DNA from 3 places in the Streptomyces sp. TG1A-8 genome. Region 2 is predicted to be linked to each of the others. Evidence: riboswitches for the same ligand, from Rfam matches in the RefSeq annotation. Region 2 holds a riboswitch; each other region holds the start of a gene.
The links. Region 2 has a riboswitch for cyclic di-AMP ahead of QQY24_RS12175 (C40 family peptidase). Riboswitches for the same ligand answer to the same signal wherever they lie in the genome.
Positions count from the first base shown of each region.

Region 1 (5,567 bases), 1.4 Mb from region 2:
GCCGTTTGGTCTGCGAGCGGTAGACCCGGGCCGCCGTCTGCTCGCCGAGGGCCCGCAGCCGTGTCGCGGTGGAGAACCGGTCCCGGTCGTTGCGGCCCTTCACTGCCATGTCCCCGCCTCCCGTTCACACGCACGTACGTCCCCGCACACGGTACGGGACCGGGTGCGGGGACGTACGGACGACTGGCTCGGCCCGCTCCCGGGTCGGGATCAGCCCTTGAAGCGCGGGAAGGCGCTGCGGCCGGCGTACACCGCCGCGTCGTCGAGGATCTCCTCGATGCGCAGCAGCTGGTTGTACTTGGCGACGCGCTCGGAGCGGGCCGGGGCGCCGGTCTTGATCTGGCCGCAGTTGGTGGCGACGGCCAGGTCGGCGATGGTGACGTCCTCGGTCTCGCCGGAGCGGTGGGACATCATGCACTTGTAGCCGCTGCGCTGGGCCAGCTCCACGGCGTCCAGGGTCTCGGTCAGCGAGCCGATCTGGTTGACCTTGACCAGCAGGGCGTTGGCGGCGCCCTCCTCGATGCCCTTGGCGAGGCGCTCGGGGTTGGTGACGAACAGGTCGTCGCCGACCAGCTGGACCTTGTCGCCGAGCCTGGCGGTGATGGTCTTCCAGCCGTCCCAGTCGTCCTCGAACAGCGGGTCCTCGATGGAGACCAGCGGGTACGCCTCGACCAGCTCGGCGTAGTACTCGGTCATCTCCTCGGCGGTGCGGTTCCTGCCCTCGAAGACGTAGGAGCCGTCCTTGTAGAACTCGGACGCGGCGACGTCCAGGGCGAGCGCGATCTGCTCGCCGGGGGTGTAGCCGGCCTCCTTGACGGCCTCGAGGATGAGGTCGAGGGCCTCGCGGTTGGAGCCGAGGTTGGGGGCGAAGCCGCCCTCGTCGCCGAGGCCGGTGGACAGGCCCTTGCTCTTCAGCACCTTCTTGAGGGTGTGGTAGACCTCGGCGCCCCAGCGCAGGGCCTCGGAGAAGGACTCCGCGCCGATCGGGGCGATCATGAACTCCTGGATGTCCACGTTGGAGTCGGCGTGCGAGCCGCCGTTCAGGATGTTCATCATCGGCACCGGCAGCAGGTGCGCGTTCGGGCCGCCCAGGTAGCGGAACAGCGGCAGGTCGCTGGCCTCGGAGGCGGCGTGGGCGACGGCGAGGGAGACGCCCAGGATCGCGTTGGCGCCGAGGGAGCCCTTGTTGTCGGTGGCGTCCAGGTCGAACATGGCCTGGTCGATCAGGCGCTGCTCGGTGGCGTCGTAGCCGACCAGCTCGGGGCCGATCTGCTCGATGACGGCCAGGACGGCCTTCTCGACGCCCTTGCCCTGGTAGCGGTTGGAGTCACCGTCGCGGAGCTCGATGGCCTCGAAGGCACCGGTGGAGGCGCCGGAGGGGACGGCGGCACGACCCGTGCTGCCGTCGTCGAGGCCGACCTCGACCTCGACCGTGGGGTTGCCTCGGGAGTCCAGGATTTCCCGGGCTACGACGACGTCGATGGACGGCACGAGCATCTCCTTCGTGGATGTGACGCTGGTTGTGCGGGGCTGGTGTGCCTTGCGACTAGAGCCTAACCGTCCCGGGGGCGTCGGCCGGCGACCGACCGTCCCGTGGACATGCCGACGGTACCTTTTGTTTTGGCCCGAAACAAAGGGGTGCCCGGAAGGACCGGAGAAGTCGGGACGGGCCGGAGGCGGGGAAGGGGGAGCCCGGGGCGGGCGCGGCGCGCGGGGGGCGGGCGGAAAAAGCCCCGCCCCGGCGCGTCCGGGAAGGACGCGCCGGGGCGGGAGGCCGGCGGGGCGGGGCCCTCACGAGGGGTTCGGCGTGCGGACCCGTGCCGCGGGGGCGGTGAGGCCGCCGTGGGCGCCGGATGTCACTTCAGGTGCAGCTGCTGGCCCGGGTAGATGAGGTTGGCGTCCTCGACGATGCCCTTGTTCAGCTCGAACAGCTTCTTCCAGCCGCCCGCGACGCCGCGCTTCTGGGCGATGGTGCTGAGGGTGTCGCCCGCGACGACCTTGTACTCGCCGTCGCCCTTCTTGACCTTCTCGCCGGTCGGGGTGGTGACGGTCCTGCTCGCGGCCGGACGCTCCGCGGAGCGGGAGGCGGCCTGCTGGTCGCCGGAGCGGGCGGCGGTGCTGCCACCGCTGTTCGACGTGGAGCCGCCCGAGGTGCCCGCCGAGCTGCCGGAGGTGCCCGCCGAGCTGCCGGTCGGGGCGGAGTTGCCGGTCGGGGCGGAACCGCCGTAGGCGGCGCCGGACAGGCCCGTGCCGCAGACCGGCCAGGCACCCTTGCCCTGCGCGGCGAGGACCTTCTCGGCGACGGCGATCTGCTGCGCCTTGGAGGCCCTGTCGGCGGTGGCGGCGTACTGCGTGCCGCCGTAGGCGGCCCAGGTGGAGGCGGAGAACTGCAGGCCGCCGTAGTAGCCGTTGCCGGTGTTGATGGACCAGTTGCCGCCGGACTCGCACCGGGCGACCGTGTCCCACTCGGAGGCGGTGGCGGCGGAGGCGTTGCCGGCCGCCATCAGCGGGGCGGCGACGGCGGCGCCGGTGACACCGGCGAGCGCGACGGCGCGGACGGCCTTGGACGGACGGCGGTGCTTGCCCTTGCCGGAAAACAGCATGGATGGATCCCCTCACCGACGCCTGCGAGGTGAGCTGTCGGGTTCGGGCCGGTTGAGTTGCCCGGCCACCCTCCTGCGGGAGGGTGGCTTTACCCCTAGCCGGGTCCGGCCGAACTGCCGGTCCTGGCGCTTACCTTGGGTCCCCCGCTCCTGCCTGCGGCGCATGACGCGACGACTGTTCCCGGGCGACCGCTGGCAGGATTCGGCGTTGCGGTCGCCGGGGCCCGTGGTGACGAGCGATCACGACCGTAGACACGGGACCGGCGAAATTTCAAAGACGATCAGGGCTTCTGAGACTCATCCCACACTTTCGCCAAAACGGACATGGGTCGCGAAACGGGACGTCAACTCCCGCTACTTTCCGCCTGTTTCCGCCCTTACTTCCAGGGTCTGACCGGCGGAGATGTGGTTCGGGTCGGCGCCGACGGCCTTCTCGTTCGCGGCGTAGAGCGCGTGCCATCCGCCGTCGAGGCCGAGGGAGTCGGCGATGGAGGCGAGGGTGTCACCCCGCCGGACCGTGTAGGTGTCCGCACCCCGGGAGGCGTGACGGCCGGAGGGCGCGGCACTTTGACCGTTTGTCACTTTTTCGTCCGCACTGCCGCCGCGGTGGCGTCCGCCATTGTCGAGGGAGCCGGTGTCGAGGGAGCCGGTGTCGACCAGGCTCCAGGAACCGCCGCTCTGCCAGGAATCGTCCGGATCGCCGGTCGCGGAGCCGGTGGTGGTGGGGCCACCGCTCCCCCCGCCCTCCGGTCCGGCGGATGCGGACGTGTCCGACTTGGCGGCATCGCCGGCCCCGTCCGCTTTGCCTGCCTTGCCGGTCTCGTGGCCGTCCGTCCCCGAACGCGAACCCGGGGCCGGGGCCGGGGTGTCGGCCGCGCCCGAGGAGGGGCCGGAGCCGGCCGAGGGCGTCGCGTCCGGTGGGCCGGACGGGTCCGATCCGCCGGCGGGGCCCGGGGAGTCGGTGGGCCCGGCGGAGTCGCCGGACCCGGGCGCGTCGTCCGTGCCCGGGTCCGCCGCGCCGGAGCCGTCGACGCCGGTGTCGACGTCCACGGAGCCCGAGTCGGAGGTCAGCCCGGAGAGCAGGGCGCAGGTCGCCCAGGGCGTGGTGCCCCGGTCGGCCAGGATCTTCTCGGCGACGGCGATCTGCTGCGAGCGGCTGGCCTGGTCGGCGCTGGAGGCGTACCGGGTGCCGCCGTGGGCCTCCCAGTCCTCCTGGGAGATCTGCAGGCCGCCGTAGTAGCCGTTGCCCGTGTCGGCGCTCCAGGAGCCGCCGCTTTCGCACTCGGCGACCTTGTCCCACGTGGTGCCGTCGGCCGCGCTGGCGCTCGCGGCGCCGAGGAGCGGGATGGCGATGGCCGAGCCGGTCACTCCGGCCGCGACGAGGAGGGCCGGAGCCTGGCGGGGGCGACGGTGACGGCCGTTCCCGGAGAGCATGCGGAAGCCTTTCGTGCGACAGCGGGGTCCGCGCGGCGGATGGGGCTCGGCGCCGCGCTGAGGGGTGAACGTATCGGCAGGCGATCACTTGTCACAAGTTCATGCCGCACAGATCACATGAAGATCACGAAGTTGAATACCTGTCACCTTCGCGCGGGGGACGTGAGGTTCGGGTCTGCCGTGCAGGTGGGGGACGGTGCGTTCACGGGTCGGGCGGGCTCGGTGGCGGTGGGCTCAGGCGGTGGGCTCAGGTGCTCGGCGTGAACTCCACGGGGAGTGTGCGCAGGCCGCGCATGATGAGTCCGCCGCGCCAGCGCAGTTCGGCCGGGTCCGCCGCGAGCCGCAGGTCGGGCAGGCGGGTCAGGAGGGTGGCGAGCGCGGTCTGGCCCTCCAGCCGGGCGAGCGGGGCGCCGAGGCAGTAGTGGATGCCGTGGCCGTAGCCGAGGTGCTGGTTGTCGCGCCGGGCGAGGTCCAGCACGTCCGGGTCCGCGAACCGCTCCGGGTCCCGGTCGGCGGCGGCGAGGACGACGAGCACCGGGTCCCCGGCGGCGATGTCCTGTCCGCCGAGGGTGAGCGGCCGGGTGGCGAACCGCCAGGTGGCCAGCTCCACCGGGCCGTCGTAGCGGAGCAGTTCCTCCACGCCGGTCTCCAGCAGGTCCCGGTCGCCCGCGGCCAGGGACCGCTGCAGCCGGTGGCGCTGCCCGGGGTGGGTGAGCAGGGCGTAGGTGCCGTTGCCGATGAGGTTGACGGTGGTCTCGAAACCGGCGAAGAGGAGGATGAAGGCCATGGCGGCGGCCTCGTTCTCGGTGAGGTGCTCGCCGTGGTCGGAGGCGCGGATGAGGCCGGAGATCAGGTCCTCGCCCGGGGTGGGCTCGGCGGGCAGCGCCGCCCGCTTGCGGTGGATGAGGTCGGCGAGGTAGCCCCGCATCCTCTTGACCGACCGCGCGACCCCGCCGCGCGGTCCTCCCCCGTGCCGGATCATCATGCCCGCCCAGTCCCGGAAGTCGTCCTGGTCCTCGCGCGGGACGCCGAGCAGGTCGCAGACGGCGTGGATGGGGAGCGGGAAGGCGAACTCGTGGATGAGGTCGGCGGAGCCGGTCCGCGCGAACCGGTCGATGAGCAGATCGGTCAGCTCCTGCACGCGGGGCGCGAACTCGGCGACCCGGCGGGGCGTGAACGCCTTGCTCACCAGCCGGCGCAGGCGGGTGTGGTCCGGCGGGTCGATGTTCAGCAGGTGCGTCATCAGCTCGGCCTTGCGCTCGCCGGGGATGCCGGTCCTGCCCCTGGCGTGCGCGGGCTCGTCGTGGTGCGCGGGGTCCTTGCTCAGCCGCTGGTCGGCGAGGGCCTGCCGGGCGTCGCCGTACCGGGTGACCAGCCATGCCTCGACCCCGCTGGGCAGCCGCGTCCGGTGCACCGGGGCGTGCTCCCTCAGCCAGGCGTAGGCGGGGTAGGGGTTGGCGGCGAACTCCCAGGTGAACAGGGCGGGGGCGGAGTCGTCGGCCGTCGGGGGGTGGGGCTGGTCGGTCACCC
Region 1 is NZ_JASTLB010000001.1:4,279,824-4,285,390, reverse strand. It holds gene QQY24_RS18795 (septum formation initiator family protein) at 1-109, opposite strand, end outside; gene eno (phosphopyruvate hydratase) at 211-1,491, opposite strand; gene QQY24_RS18785 (transglycosylase family protein) at 1,857-2,603, opposite strand; cyclic di-AMP (ydaO/yuaA leader) riboswitch at 2,608-2,775, opposite strand; gene QQY24_RS18780 (transglycosylase family protein) at 2,958-4,037, opposite strand; gene QQY24_RS18775 (cytochrome P450) at 4,285-5,565, opposite strand.
Region 1: another riboswitch for cyclic di-AMP. It lies ahead of QQY24_RS18785 (transglycosylase family protein); the one in region 2 lies ahead of QQY24_RS12175 (C40 family peptidase).

Region 2 (5,567 bases):
ACTGGATGTCCGTGCACACGGGCATCGACTTCCCGGTCTCCTACGGCACCACGGTCATGGCCGCCACCGACGGCACCGTCACCACGAAGTGGAACAGCGCCTACGGCAACATGATGATCGTGACGGCGAAGGACGGCACGCAGACCTGGTACTGCCACCTGTCCAACTACCGGGTACCCTCCGGGACGATCGTCAAGGCCGGCGAGCCGATCGCCTACTCCGGCAACTCCGGCAACTCCACGGGCCCGCACCTGCACTTCGAGGTGCGCCCGGCGGGCGGATCGGCCATAGACCCGCTGCCCTGGCTGCGCAGCCACGGCCTGGATCCTTCCTGAGACCCGTCGCGCACCGGGTGGGGTGGGGGTCCCGCCCGGACGGCGGGACCCACCCGTGCCTACAGCTTCTCCACCGGCGCGTACCGCAGCAGCAGCCGCTTGGGCTTGTCGTCGCCGAAGTCGACCGTCGCCTCCGCGTTCGCACCCGTGCCCTTCACCGCGACGACCGTGCCGAGTCCGAACTGGTCGTGGGTGACGCGGTCCCCGACGGCCAGGGCGACCACCGGCTTCTCCCCCGCGCGCCGGGTGGCGAACCCGGACGCGCCCGAGACCGCGGAGCGGGAGCGGGTCGAGGACAGCGAGGCCGCGACCCCGGCGGCGGGACCGGAGGGCATCGGCGCGGTCGCCCCCGTCCGCTTCCAGTCCACATGGGCGGGCGGGATCTCCTCCAGGAAGCGGGAGGGCGGGTTGTACGACGGCTGGCCCCAGGCACTGCGCAGCGTGGAGCGCGTGAGGTACAGCCGCTCCCGGGCGCGCGTGATGCCGACGTAGGCCAGGCGCCGCTCCTCCTCCAGTTCCTTGGTCTGGCCGAGGGCCCGCATGTGCGGGAAGACGCCGTCCTCCATGCCGGTCAGGAAGACGACCGGGAACTCCAGGCCCTTGGCGGTGTGCAGGGTCATCAGCGTGATGACGCCGCTGCCGTCCTCCTCGTCCGGGATCTGGTCGGAGTCGGCGACCAGGGCGACCTGCTCCAGGAAGTCGGCCAGCGTCCCCTGCTCGCCCTCGCCGCGCTCCTGCTCGAACTCCAGGGCCACAGCCGCCAGTTCCTGCAGGTTCTCGATGCGGGTCTCGTCCTGCGGGTCGGTGGAGGCCTGCAGTTCGGCCAGGTAACCGGTGCGTTCGAGCACCGCTTCGAGGACGGTCGCGGGTCCGGCGCCGGACTCCACGATCGTACGCAGGTCCTCCATCAGCGTGTTGAACCGCTTGACCGCGTTGGTGGACCGCGCGGCCATGCCGTACGCCTCGTCCACGCGCTTCAGCGCCTGCGGGAAGCTGATCCTCTCCCGCTGGGCGAGGGCGTCGACCATCGCCTCGGCGCGCTCGCCGATGCCCCGCTTGGGGACGTTGAGGATGCGGCGCAGCGGCACCGAGTCCTCGGGGTTGGCGAGGACGCGCAGGTAGGCCAGGACGTCCCGGACCTCCTTGCGCTCGTAGAAGCGGACGCCGCCGACGACCTTGTAGGGCAGGCCGACGCGGATGAAGACCTCTTCGAAGACGCGGGACTGGGCGTTGGTGCGGTAGAAGACGGCGACGTCGCCGGCCTTGGCCCGGCCCGCGTCGACCAGGCGGTCTATCTCGTCCGCGACGAACTGCGCCTCGTCGTGCTCGGTGTCCGCCACGTAACCGGTGATGCGCGCGCCCTGGCCGGCGTTGGTCCACAGGTTCTTCGGGCGGCGGGACTCGTTGCGCTCGATGACCGCGTTGGCGGCGGACAGGATGGTCTGCGTGGAGCGGTAGTTCTGCTCCAGCAGGATCGTCGTCGCGTCCGGGTAGTCCTCCTCGAACTGGAGGATGTTACGGATCGTCGCGCCCCGGAAGGCGTAGATCGACTGGTCCGCGTCACCGACCACGCACAGCTCGGCGGGCGGGAGGTCGTCCGCGTGGGGCGGGGCGTCCCCGGCGTGCTCGCCGGTGCCGACCAGTTCGCGCACGAGTGCGTACTGGGCGTGGTTGGTGTCCTGGTACTCGTCCACCAGGACGTGCCGGAAGCGGCGGCGGTAGTGCTCGGCGACGTCCGGGAAGGCGCGCAGCAGGTTGACCGTCGTCATGATCAGGTCGTCGAAGTCGAGCGCGTTCGCCTCGCGCAGGCGTGACTGGTACAGCGCGTAGGCCTGGGCGAGGGCCTTCTCGAAGCCGTCGGTGGCCCGGGCGGCGAAGTCCTCCTCGTCGATCAGCTCGTTCTTCAGGTTGCTGATCTTGGCGCTGAAGGACTTGGGCGGGTAGCGCTTGGGGTCGAGCTCCAGGTCGCGGCAGACCAGGGCCATCAGGCGCTTGCTGTCGGCGGCGTCGTAGATCGAGAACGAGGAGGTGAACCCGAGCTTCCTGGACTCCCGGCGCAGGATGCGCACGCACGCGCTGTGGAAGGTCATGACCCACATCGCGTGCGCGCGCGGGCCGACGAGCTGCTCGACGCGCTCCTTCATCTCGCCCGCGGCCTTGTTGGTGAAGGTGATCGCGAGGACCTGGCCCGGGTGCACGTGCCGCTCGGCGAGCAGGTGGGCGATGCGGTGGGTGAGCACGCGGGTCTTGCCGGAGCCGGCGCCGGCGACGATGAGCAGGGGGAGCCGGCGTGGACGACCGCGGCGCGCTGGTTCTCGTTCAGCCCCTCCAGGAGGGCGGCGGCGTCGATCGCGGGGCGCGGGGCGCCGTCGCGGTAGTGGGTGTCCCGCTCCGGCGGCACGTCGAACTTCCCGCCGAACAGGTCGTCCGGAAGCGACTCCGGAACGTGATCGTCCTCGGGCGGCGGCGGGGGCTCCTCCTCGTGCCCGCGAGGGGCTCGGAGGTCCGCCAGGAAGCTGTCGTCAAAGAGGCTGCTCATCGCTCTCCGAGTCTAGGGCGCCCCGCGGACAACCGGTCGCCGCCCCGGGGGCACGACCGGTCCCCCGGGGCGGCGATGACCGCTTCGGCACGCACCGGTCCGCCGCTCACGCTGCGCGGGCGTCCCGTCGCGGAGGCCCGCCCGCTCACAGGTCACGAAAATGTATCGGACATTTCGTGCGCCAACCTTCACAGGAGTCACACGAGTTGGCTAAGTTTCCCTCAGGTCGCACGACCCCTTCCGGCGAACGTCGCCGGGCCGCGCGGCCTCCGCCGAGTCCGGTGCGCCCCTGTGCGGCGACCGGAGCCGGGGACCCACCGATCCTGGGGTGAATCGGCCGACTCCCACCCGGGACGACGCCGTAGGGCAACCCTTCCGAACCACCCGCCCGAACCCGACAGCTAACCCGGTAGGCGGCACATGGAAGGAGTCGCCTCCCTTGGCGTCGCACCGCAAGCCGCGCCCCGGCGGGACGCGCGGAGCAGTCGTCCGCACCAGCCCCGCCCTGGCCACCGCCGCCTTCACCTCCGTGGCCGTGCTGTCGCACGCGGCCGAGGCGGCGCCCGCTCCCGACGGCCGGCCGAGCCGGGAGGAGATCGAGAGGAAGATCGAGGACTTCTACCGGCGGGCCGAGTCGGCGGCCGAACCGCAGGAGGCGGCCGGGGCGCGGACCGGCCGGCCGCGCGAGCGCGCCGACGTCCCGCGCGAGGGGGTCCGGCTCCCGGACGGCCCGCGGGACTACTTCGACCAGAGCCGGGTGATGGACCGGCTGGCCTCGACCGTGCGCAGGCGCCAGGAGACCGCCAGGACCCGTGCGACACCCGTCGTGGCGCCGGCCGAGGCGCCGAACGGTCCGAAGACGGCCAAGGCCGCCGCCCAGCGAAAGCTGGCGTCCGCGCGCGCACTGCTCGCCCGGGAGGCGGCCCGGGGCACGGCACCGCCGCCGGGCCGGTCCGCCCGCGGCATCACGCCGTCCGCCGCCCCGGCCGACCTCCCGACCGACCTCCCGGCCGGCAAGGCCGTCGCCTTCGCCCGCGCACAGATCGGCAAACCGTACGTCTGGGGTGCCGCCGGGCCCGGTTCCTACGACTGCTCCGGCCTCACCCAGGCCGCCTGGAAGGCCGCCGGCGTGGCCCTGCCGCGCACCGCGGCCGGCCAGGCCCGCGCGGGCACGGCGGTCACGGTCGCCGAGGCGCGACCCGGTGACCTGGTCTTCTTCGGCGGCGCGCACCACGTCGGTCTCTACCTGGGCGGGGGCATGATGGTCCACGCACCGGGGCCCGGCGCGTACGTCTGCGAGGAACCGGTCCACCACGGCGGCGAAACGCCCGTCCACAGCGTCGTGCGACCGGCCTGACCCGTCCCGCGCCCGCCGTCCCGCGCGCGGTGCGCTGTTCGGGCCCCCGCGCGCGTGCCCTCCCCCGGACGGACCGCGCGGCTCCCTACCATCGGGCGCATGCCCGGCATCTCAGGTCTGCGTGCGTGGTGGGCCCGGCGCCGGCCGGCGGCCGGGACCGCGGTGATGGCGACCGGCATCGTGTCGGTGGGCCTGCACATGAGCGGTGACGAGACGCCGTCCCGGATCCTCCTGGGGGTCGCCTGCGTCGTCTGGGCGGGGCTCGGTGCCGGGTTCGCCGTACGGCTGGTGGGACAGCGGCACCGGTGGGCGGCGCAGGCGCGCGGCCCGGGTGCGCTCACCGCCGTCGCCGCCACGGCGGTGCTCGGCACCCGGATCTCGGCGCTCGGCCGGCAGACCCCGGCGGAGGCGCTGCTGGCGCTGGCGGCGCTGCTCTGGCCCGTGCTGCTCCTGCTCGCCCCACGGAACCGGGGGCGGCGCATGCCCGGGACGGTGTTCCTGTGCTGTGTGGCCGCACAGGGGCTCGCGGTGCTGGCGGCCGTCCTGGCCGCGAGCGAGGCACTGGCGTGGCTCGCGCACGCCGCGCTGGCGCTGTTCTGGCTGGGCCTGGTGTTCTACGGCCTCGCCCTGACGCGCTTCGAGCCGCGCCAGGTGCTGCACGGGGCCGGGGACCACTGGTTCGCCGGCGGGGCGCTCGGCATCTCGGCGCTGGCGGGGGCCGAACTGCTCCTGGCCGACAGCGCGCGCCTGCCCCTGTGGAACGACGACGACCGCGGCACACTGCGCGACATGACCATCACGCTGCTCGTCCTGGACCTGGCCTGCTACCTCGTCCTGCTGGCCGCCGAGGTGGCGCTGCCCCGGCTGCGCCACGACGTGCGGCGGTGGGCGACGGTGTTCGCGACGGGGGCGACCGCGGCGGCGGTGCTGTCCGTCGCGGCCGCCGTGGACGCGCCCTGGCTGACGGGGCCGGGGCGGGCGCTGGTGTGGGTGGCGGTGGCGGCGTGGCTGGTGGCCGTCGTCGCCGCGGTGCGCGCGGCCCGCGCGGGGGCCGGCCAGGGCGGCAGGGGGGCGCCGGGCGTCACGTCCACAGCACGGCGATGAAGATGTTCGCCGTGGTCAGCAGGCCGACCAGCCCGAAGAGCCCCTTGTCCACGTCCTCCTCGTCGCGCTTCACGTAGACCAGCCCCAGGACGACGATCAGCAGGGCCAGCTTGAGGCCGATCTTGACGGTGTTGACGTGGTGGTCGTCGGCCTCGTTGAGACCGACCAGGACCACGCCGGTGGCCAGCATGGTGAACGCGCCGTGCAGCATGGCGGGGACGAAGCGGGCCGT
Region 2 is NZ_JASTLB010000001.1:2,869,799-2,875,365, forward strand. It holds gene QQY24_RS12165 (M23 family metallopeptidase) at 1-335, shown strand, start outside; partial or broken gene pcrA (DNA helicase PcrA) at 395-2,874, opposite strand; cyclic di-AMP (ydaO/yuaA leader) riboswitch at 3,135-3,305, shown strand; gene QQY24_RS12175 (C40 family peptidase) at 3,314-4,231, shown strand; gene QQY24_RS12180 (hypothetical protein) at 4,331-5,335, shown strand; gene QQY24_RS12185 (hypothetical protein) at 5,313-5,567, opposite strand, start outside.

Region 3 (5,567 bases), 1.7 Mb from region 2:
GGGCTCTGGGAACGCACACCGGTCACGGTACCTCCAGGGAAGTCACTGAGGCCCTCCATTATGGTCGGTGCCTGCGGTACTGCGGGCGGGGAGGGCCGAACGCCCCTGCGCCTCCCGGCGGGGCCGTGCTCCGCGCCGGCCGGGGCGGCGCGGAGCACGGCCCCGGTGGTCAGGCCACGGGGGCGATGCGCATCCTGATGTCGTGCGGCGACAGGGGGCCCTTGGCCGTCACGTGGTCCCCGGAGGACTGGCCGCGCAGCCTGCGGCCGATCCACGGCACCAGGTACTCGCGGGCCCACTGCACGTCGTCGCGGCGGATCTCCAGCGTGCCCCGGGGCGGCAGCGGCGGCCAGGGCTGCTCCGGGTCGGCCGGGATCTCCAGCCCGAGGACCTGGCCCGCGCGCAGCGCGACCCGCGTGTGGCCCTCGGGCGAGAGGTGGAGCCGGTCGTTGTCCCAGGCCCGGCGGTCCTGCACGGACCTCAGGGACCACAGGTCGAGCACGGGGCAGCCGTACCGGTCGGCGATGGCGCGGACGTGCCCGTTGTAGGTGGCGATCTTGCCGCGCAGGTGCTTGAGCACGGGGACGCCGCGGGTGTCGAAGCCGGTGGTCACCATCACCGTGCCGGCGGCCGCGGCCAGCCGGGCCACCGCCCGTTCGAAGCGCTCGGCCACCTCGTCCGGGTCGGTGCCGGGCCGGATGATGTCGTTGCCGCCCGCGCAGAAGGAGACGAGGTCCGGGGCGAGTTCGACGGCCTGGGGGACCTGGTCCGCCACGATCTGGTCGAGCAGCTTCCCGCGGACCGCGAGATTGGCGTACTCGAAGTCGCCCTCCGGCCGCCGGTCCGCCAACAGGACCGCGAACCGGTCGGCCCACCCCACGAACGCCCCGTCCGGGCCGGGATCGCCCACGCCCTCGGTGAAGCTGTCCCCCACCGCCACGTACGACCCGATCACTGATCTGTTGTCATTCTTCGAATCGTCTGCCACGTCGGGTCATGATTCACCTTCGGATGTGACCTACGCGACCGTAAGCGGGGATTGACGAACGGTGAGATGAGCCACTGCCAAAGACTTCACCAACTGCGGAATAGCCGTGTCCCCGCAGGTGTTGACTGTGCGACCGCCGCCCGGAGCACCGTGGGGCGGCACCGCGCGACGCCACCGCGCGACGCAGTCGCACAGATACGCCGAAGGCCGGCCCGCGGGAGCGCGGGCCGGCCTTCGGCGGCGTGTCGGGCAAGGTGGTGCGGGCAGGGCGGCGGACCGGCGCCTCAGCCCACGGTGACCCCGTGCAGGCGGAGGTAGCCGACGGGGTCGACGTCCGAACCGTAGTCCGGCGTCGTGCGGATCTCGAAGTGCAGGTGCGGGCCGGTCACGTTGCCGGTCGCCCCGGACAGGCCGAGCTGCGCGCCCTCGGCCACGGTCTGTCCGGCCGAGACGGAGAGCTGGGACAGGTGGGCGTACTGGGCGTAGTGGCCGTCGTTCAGCTTGATGACGACCTGGTTGCCGTAGGCGCCGCCCCAGCCGGCGGACACGACCGTGCCGGCGGCGACGGCCTTGACGGGGGTGCCGGTCGGGACGACGAAGTCGACGCCGGTGTGGTAACCGCTGGACCACATGCTGCCGGCCACGTGGTAGCCGGTGCCGAGGACGGCTCCGGTGACCGGGAGGGTGTAGCCGGTGGACGTGGCGGGGGCGGACGCGGCCGGGGCGGACGCGGCCGGGGCGGACGCGGGGGTCTTCGCCGCCGGGGCCGCCCGGGTCGTCCCCTCCTCCTCCGCCCGGTCGTCCGCCGGCGACGGGGTGCCCTGCGCGGCCGGGGCCCCGGTGCGCGCCGCCGCGGCCTTCCCGCCGAGCGTGAGCTTCAGGCCGGGGTGGATCAGCGACGGGTCGCCGCCGACGGCCTGCCGGTTGTCGTCGTAGAGCCGGTGCCAGCCGCCGCCCACGTGCTGCTCGTCGGCGATCCCCGCCAGGCAGTCGCCGGCCCTCACCGTGTAGGTGCGCACTTCGGAGGCGGTCCGCGCGGCGGTCCGCTGCTGGGACAGCGCCTGCTTCCCGGCGGCGGGGGACCCGGCGGCCTTGCCGGGCGCGGACGGCGGGGTGGCGGCGTGGGCTCCGGTGGTCCCGAGGAGCGGCAGGGCCAGAGCGGCGCCGCCGGTGCCGGCGACGGCGATGGAGCGGGTGAGACGCTGGGTCTTGGGGCGTCGGTGCTTACCCTTCGCGGGCATGGTGCATTCCTCTCCGGCGCCTGCGGGGTGAGCTGTCGGGTTCGGGCTGGAGCTGCCCGGCCGCGCGGTGCGCGGCTGCACCCCTAGCCTGTCGCGGAGACCGGACAGGCAGTGGTACCTGGTGGGTCCCCCGCTCCTGCCGTGGACGGGTGACGTGTGGGGAGTCCGGGCGGCGGCAGGATTCGGCGTTCCGTCCGGACGGGTGGCGAACGTAAGCGAACGGGACGCGCGGAAACAAGCGGCCTTTCCCGGGATTCTCCGTTCCGGGTGATCGACATCCCGGGGACGCGCTCACCCTCCGTGCGGTCCCGTCCTTTCCCGATCGGCAATCCCCCGGCGGGAAAAGGGATTTGCCCGAGCGGCGTGCGCAACGCACGGTCACGACTATGACGCTCCTCACGCGGCACCCTCCCCCCGCCTCCCATTACGGACCGAGTCGTTGCGAAAGTGTCGTTTCGGGCAGGGTGCCGGGTGTGCGGCGGGCGGGGAGCCCCGGGCCCGGGCCGTCGTACGGGGCGCGGCGGAACGGGTGCGACGGCTCGTGGCACGGGGAAGGCGATGTCGTATCGTCGGCTGAACGCCCGCCGGCGAGCCGCACCGGCGGGGCCTACCGGGAGGAGCCCCCGTGACGCAGCAGGTCCCGTCGACCGAGCCCGAGCTGGCCGGAGTGCGCAACTTCCGTGACGTGGGCGGACTGCCGACCGTGGACGGACGGCGGGTGCGCCACGGAGTGCTGTTCCGCAGCGGTCACCTCGCGCACGCGACGGAGGAGGACGCGGCCTTCCTCGCCTCCCTGGGCCTGCACACGATCTTCGACTTCCGCAACGCGGCCGACCAGAGGCTGGAGGGTCCGGACGTCGTGCTGCCCGGCGTGCGCAACGTGAACCTGCCGCTGAGCGACCCCGCGGACGGCGCCGAGTTCTGGAAGATGGTCCGCGACGGCGACCTCGACCAGCTGCGCGGCATCCTCGCGGACGGCAAGGGGGCGGCCCGGATGGTCGCCTCGTACCGCACGATCGTCAAGGAGCGCACCGCCGAGCACTCCCGGGTGCTGCACGCCCTCGCCGAGGACAGCGTGCCGGCGCTGATGCACTGCGCGGCCGGCAAGGACCGCGCGGGCATCTCCATAGCCGTGACGCTCCTCGCCGTGGGCGTGGAGCGGGAGGCGGTCGTCGCCGACTACCTGGAGTCCAACGCCAGGCACCGGCGCTACCGGGTCCGGCGCAGCGGCAGCGCGGAGACCGCGTACACGCCCGAGGTGATGGACCTGCTCAGCCCGCTCTTCGACGCACGCGCCGAGTACCTGTCGGCGGCCTTCGAGAGCATCGAGGAGACGTGGGGCGGAATCGACGCCTACTTCGAGCAGGGTCTCGGGCTCGACCCGCGGACCCGGGAGCGGCTGCGCGAGCGCCTGCTGGACTGAGCGCGCTCAGCCCTTGGCCCCCAGGGCGAACAGCAGGTAGAGGAACGCGGCCAGCACGTGCCCGAGGGCGATGTAGACGATCAGCCGGATCCAGAGCGAGCGGGGGAACTTCTCCTCCATGTTGCTCATGGGTGTTCCCCCGTCAACGGGCCCAGGCACAGGGTGGCCGTGGGACTCTGCAGCAAGGTGTGGACGAACAACAGTTCGACACCGTCGTGGCCCTCGGCGGCGAGGCGGTGCGGGGTGAGCGAGTCGAAGTGCGCGCCGTCACCGGGCGCGAGCAGGTGCGCGCCGTCCCCGAGGCGCAGCCTGAGCCGCCCCTGGAGGACGTGGAGCCACTCCTCGCCGGGGTGGACCCGCACGATGTCGCCCTGGGCGCCGTACGGCACCCGGACGCGCAACGCCTGCATGCCGCGTCCGGGTGCCCCGGCCTGGAAGTACGTCCAGCCGCCGGCGCGCGTCGGTTCCATGTCGGCGGCGCGCACGACGGCGTCGCGGTCGGCGGTGCTCTCGCCGAGCAGTTCCGAGACGGTCGTACCGTAGGTGCGGGCGAGCGCGAGCAGCGTCGGCAGCGAGGGCTGGCGCCGCCCGGTCTCCAGCCGGGACAGGTGGGCCGGGGACAGCCCGGCGGAGCGTGCCGCGGCCTCCAGGGTCAGGCCGGCCCGCCGGCGCAGGGCGCGCAGCTGCGGCGCGACGGCGGGCAGCTCGTCCCCCCGGCCCGCCGGCGGTTCGGCGTGTGAGGCGTTCATGCCCCCATTCAGCCGCAGCCTTGCCCGTGCGGCAAATTACTTGCCTCTCAGGCAAAAACCGCGGCCGGGAGCGGCGGGGCCGCCGCGCCGTCAGCGGTTGGCCACCGCCTGCTTGATCAGGGTCCTGCCGAAGTCCCACATCAGGCCGCCGCCACTGTGGGCGTCGTCCATCACGGCGGTGAAGGCACCGAGGAACCGGTCCACGTCGGCCTCGTCGAGGACCAGCGGCGGGATCAGCTTGATCACCTCCAGGTGGTCGCCGGAGACCTGGGTGAGGATCCGGTGCCGCTGCAGCAGCGGGACGACGACCATCTGCGCGAACAGGCCCTTGCGGGCGGCCTGGAGCATCGTCCAGCGGCTGCGCAGTTTCAGCGAGGAGGGCCGGCCGAACTCGATGCCGATCATCAGGCCCCGGCCGCGGACGTCGGCGAGCAGCTCGTACTCGTCGATCAGCGCGGTCAGCCGGGACTTCAGCAGCTCGCCGGTGGCGCGCACCCCGGCGACGATCTGCTCGTTCTCCATGACCGACAGCACGGCGAGCCCCGCGGCCATCGCCTGCGCGTTGGCCCCGAAGCTCGCCGAGTGGACGAGGACGCGGTCCATGGACGAGTAGACCTTCTTGAAGATCCAGTCCCTGCCGAGGGTGGCGCCGACCGGGACGTAGCCGCCGGACAGCGCCTTGGCCACGCACACCAGGTCCGGTTCGACCCCGTCCTCGCGCTGGTAGGCGTAGAAGTCGCCGGTGCGGCCGAGGCCGGTCTGCACCTCGTCGGCGATGAGCAGCGCCTTGTGCCGGTGCAGCAGTTCCTGGGCGGCGCGCAGGTAGCCGGGCGGGGCCTCGTGCACGCCCTTGCCCTGGATCGGTTCGACGATCAGGGCGGCCACGTCGCCCTTCCCCAGCTCCCGCGCGAGGGCGTCGAGATCGCCGAGGGGGACGGCGGTGTCGGGCAGCAGCGGGGCGAAGCCGTCGCGGAAGCCGGTCTCGCCGTTGACCGACAGCGCGCCGGTGGTCAGGCCGTGGAAGGCGTGCTCGCAGTACAGGATCCTGGGCCGCCCGGTGGCGTACCGGGCGAACTTCAGGGCCGTCTCGACGGCCTCCGTGCCGCTGTTGCCGAAGAACACCCGGTCCAGGTGCGGGCTGTGGGTGAGCAGGCGTTCCGCGAGCA
Region 3 is NZ_JASTLB010000001.1:1,185,528-1,191,094, forward strand. It holds gene QQY24_RS04760 (MBL fold metallo-hydrolase) at 1-26, opposite strand, end outside; gene QQY24_RS04765 (SGNH/GDSL hydrolase family protein) at 170-955, opposite strand; gene QQY24_RS04770 (LysM peptidoglycan-binding domain-containing M23 family metallopeptidase) at 1,273-2,229, opposite strand; cyclic di-AMP (ydaO/yuaA leader) riboswitch at 2,234-2,394, opposite strand; gene QQY24_RS04775 (tyrosine-protein phosphatase) at 2,855-3,652, shown strand; gene QQY24_RS04780 (DUF6126 family protein) at 3,659-3,781, opposite strand; gene QQY24_RS04785 (helix-turn-helix domain-containing protein) at 3,778-4,401, opposite strand; gene QQY24_RS04790 (aspartate aminotransferase family protein) at 4,492-5,567, opposite strand, start outside.
Region 3: another riboswitch for cyclic di-AMP. It lies ahead of QQY24_RS04770 (LysM peptidoglycan-binding domain-containing M23 family metallopeptidase); the one in region 2 lies ahead of QQY24_RS12175 (C40 family peptidase).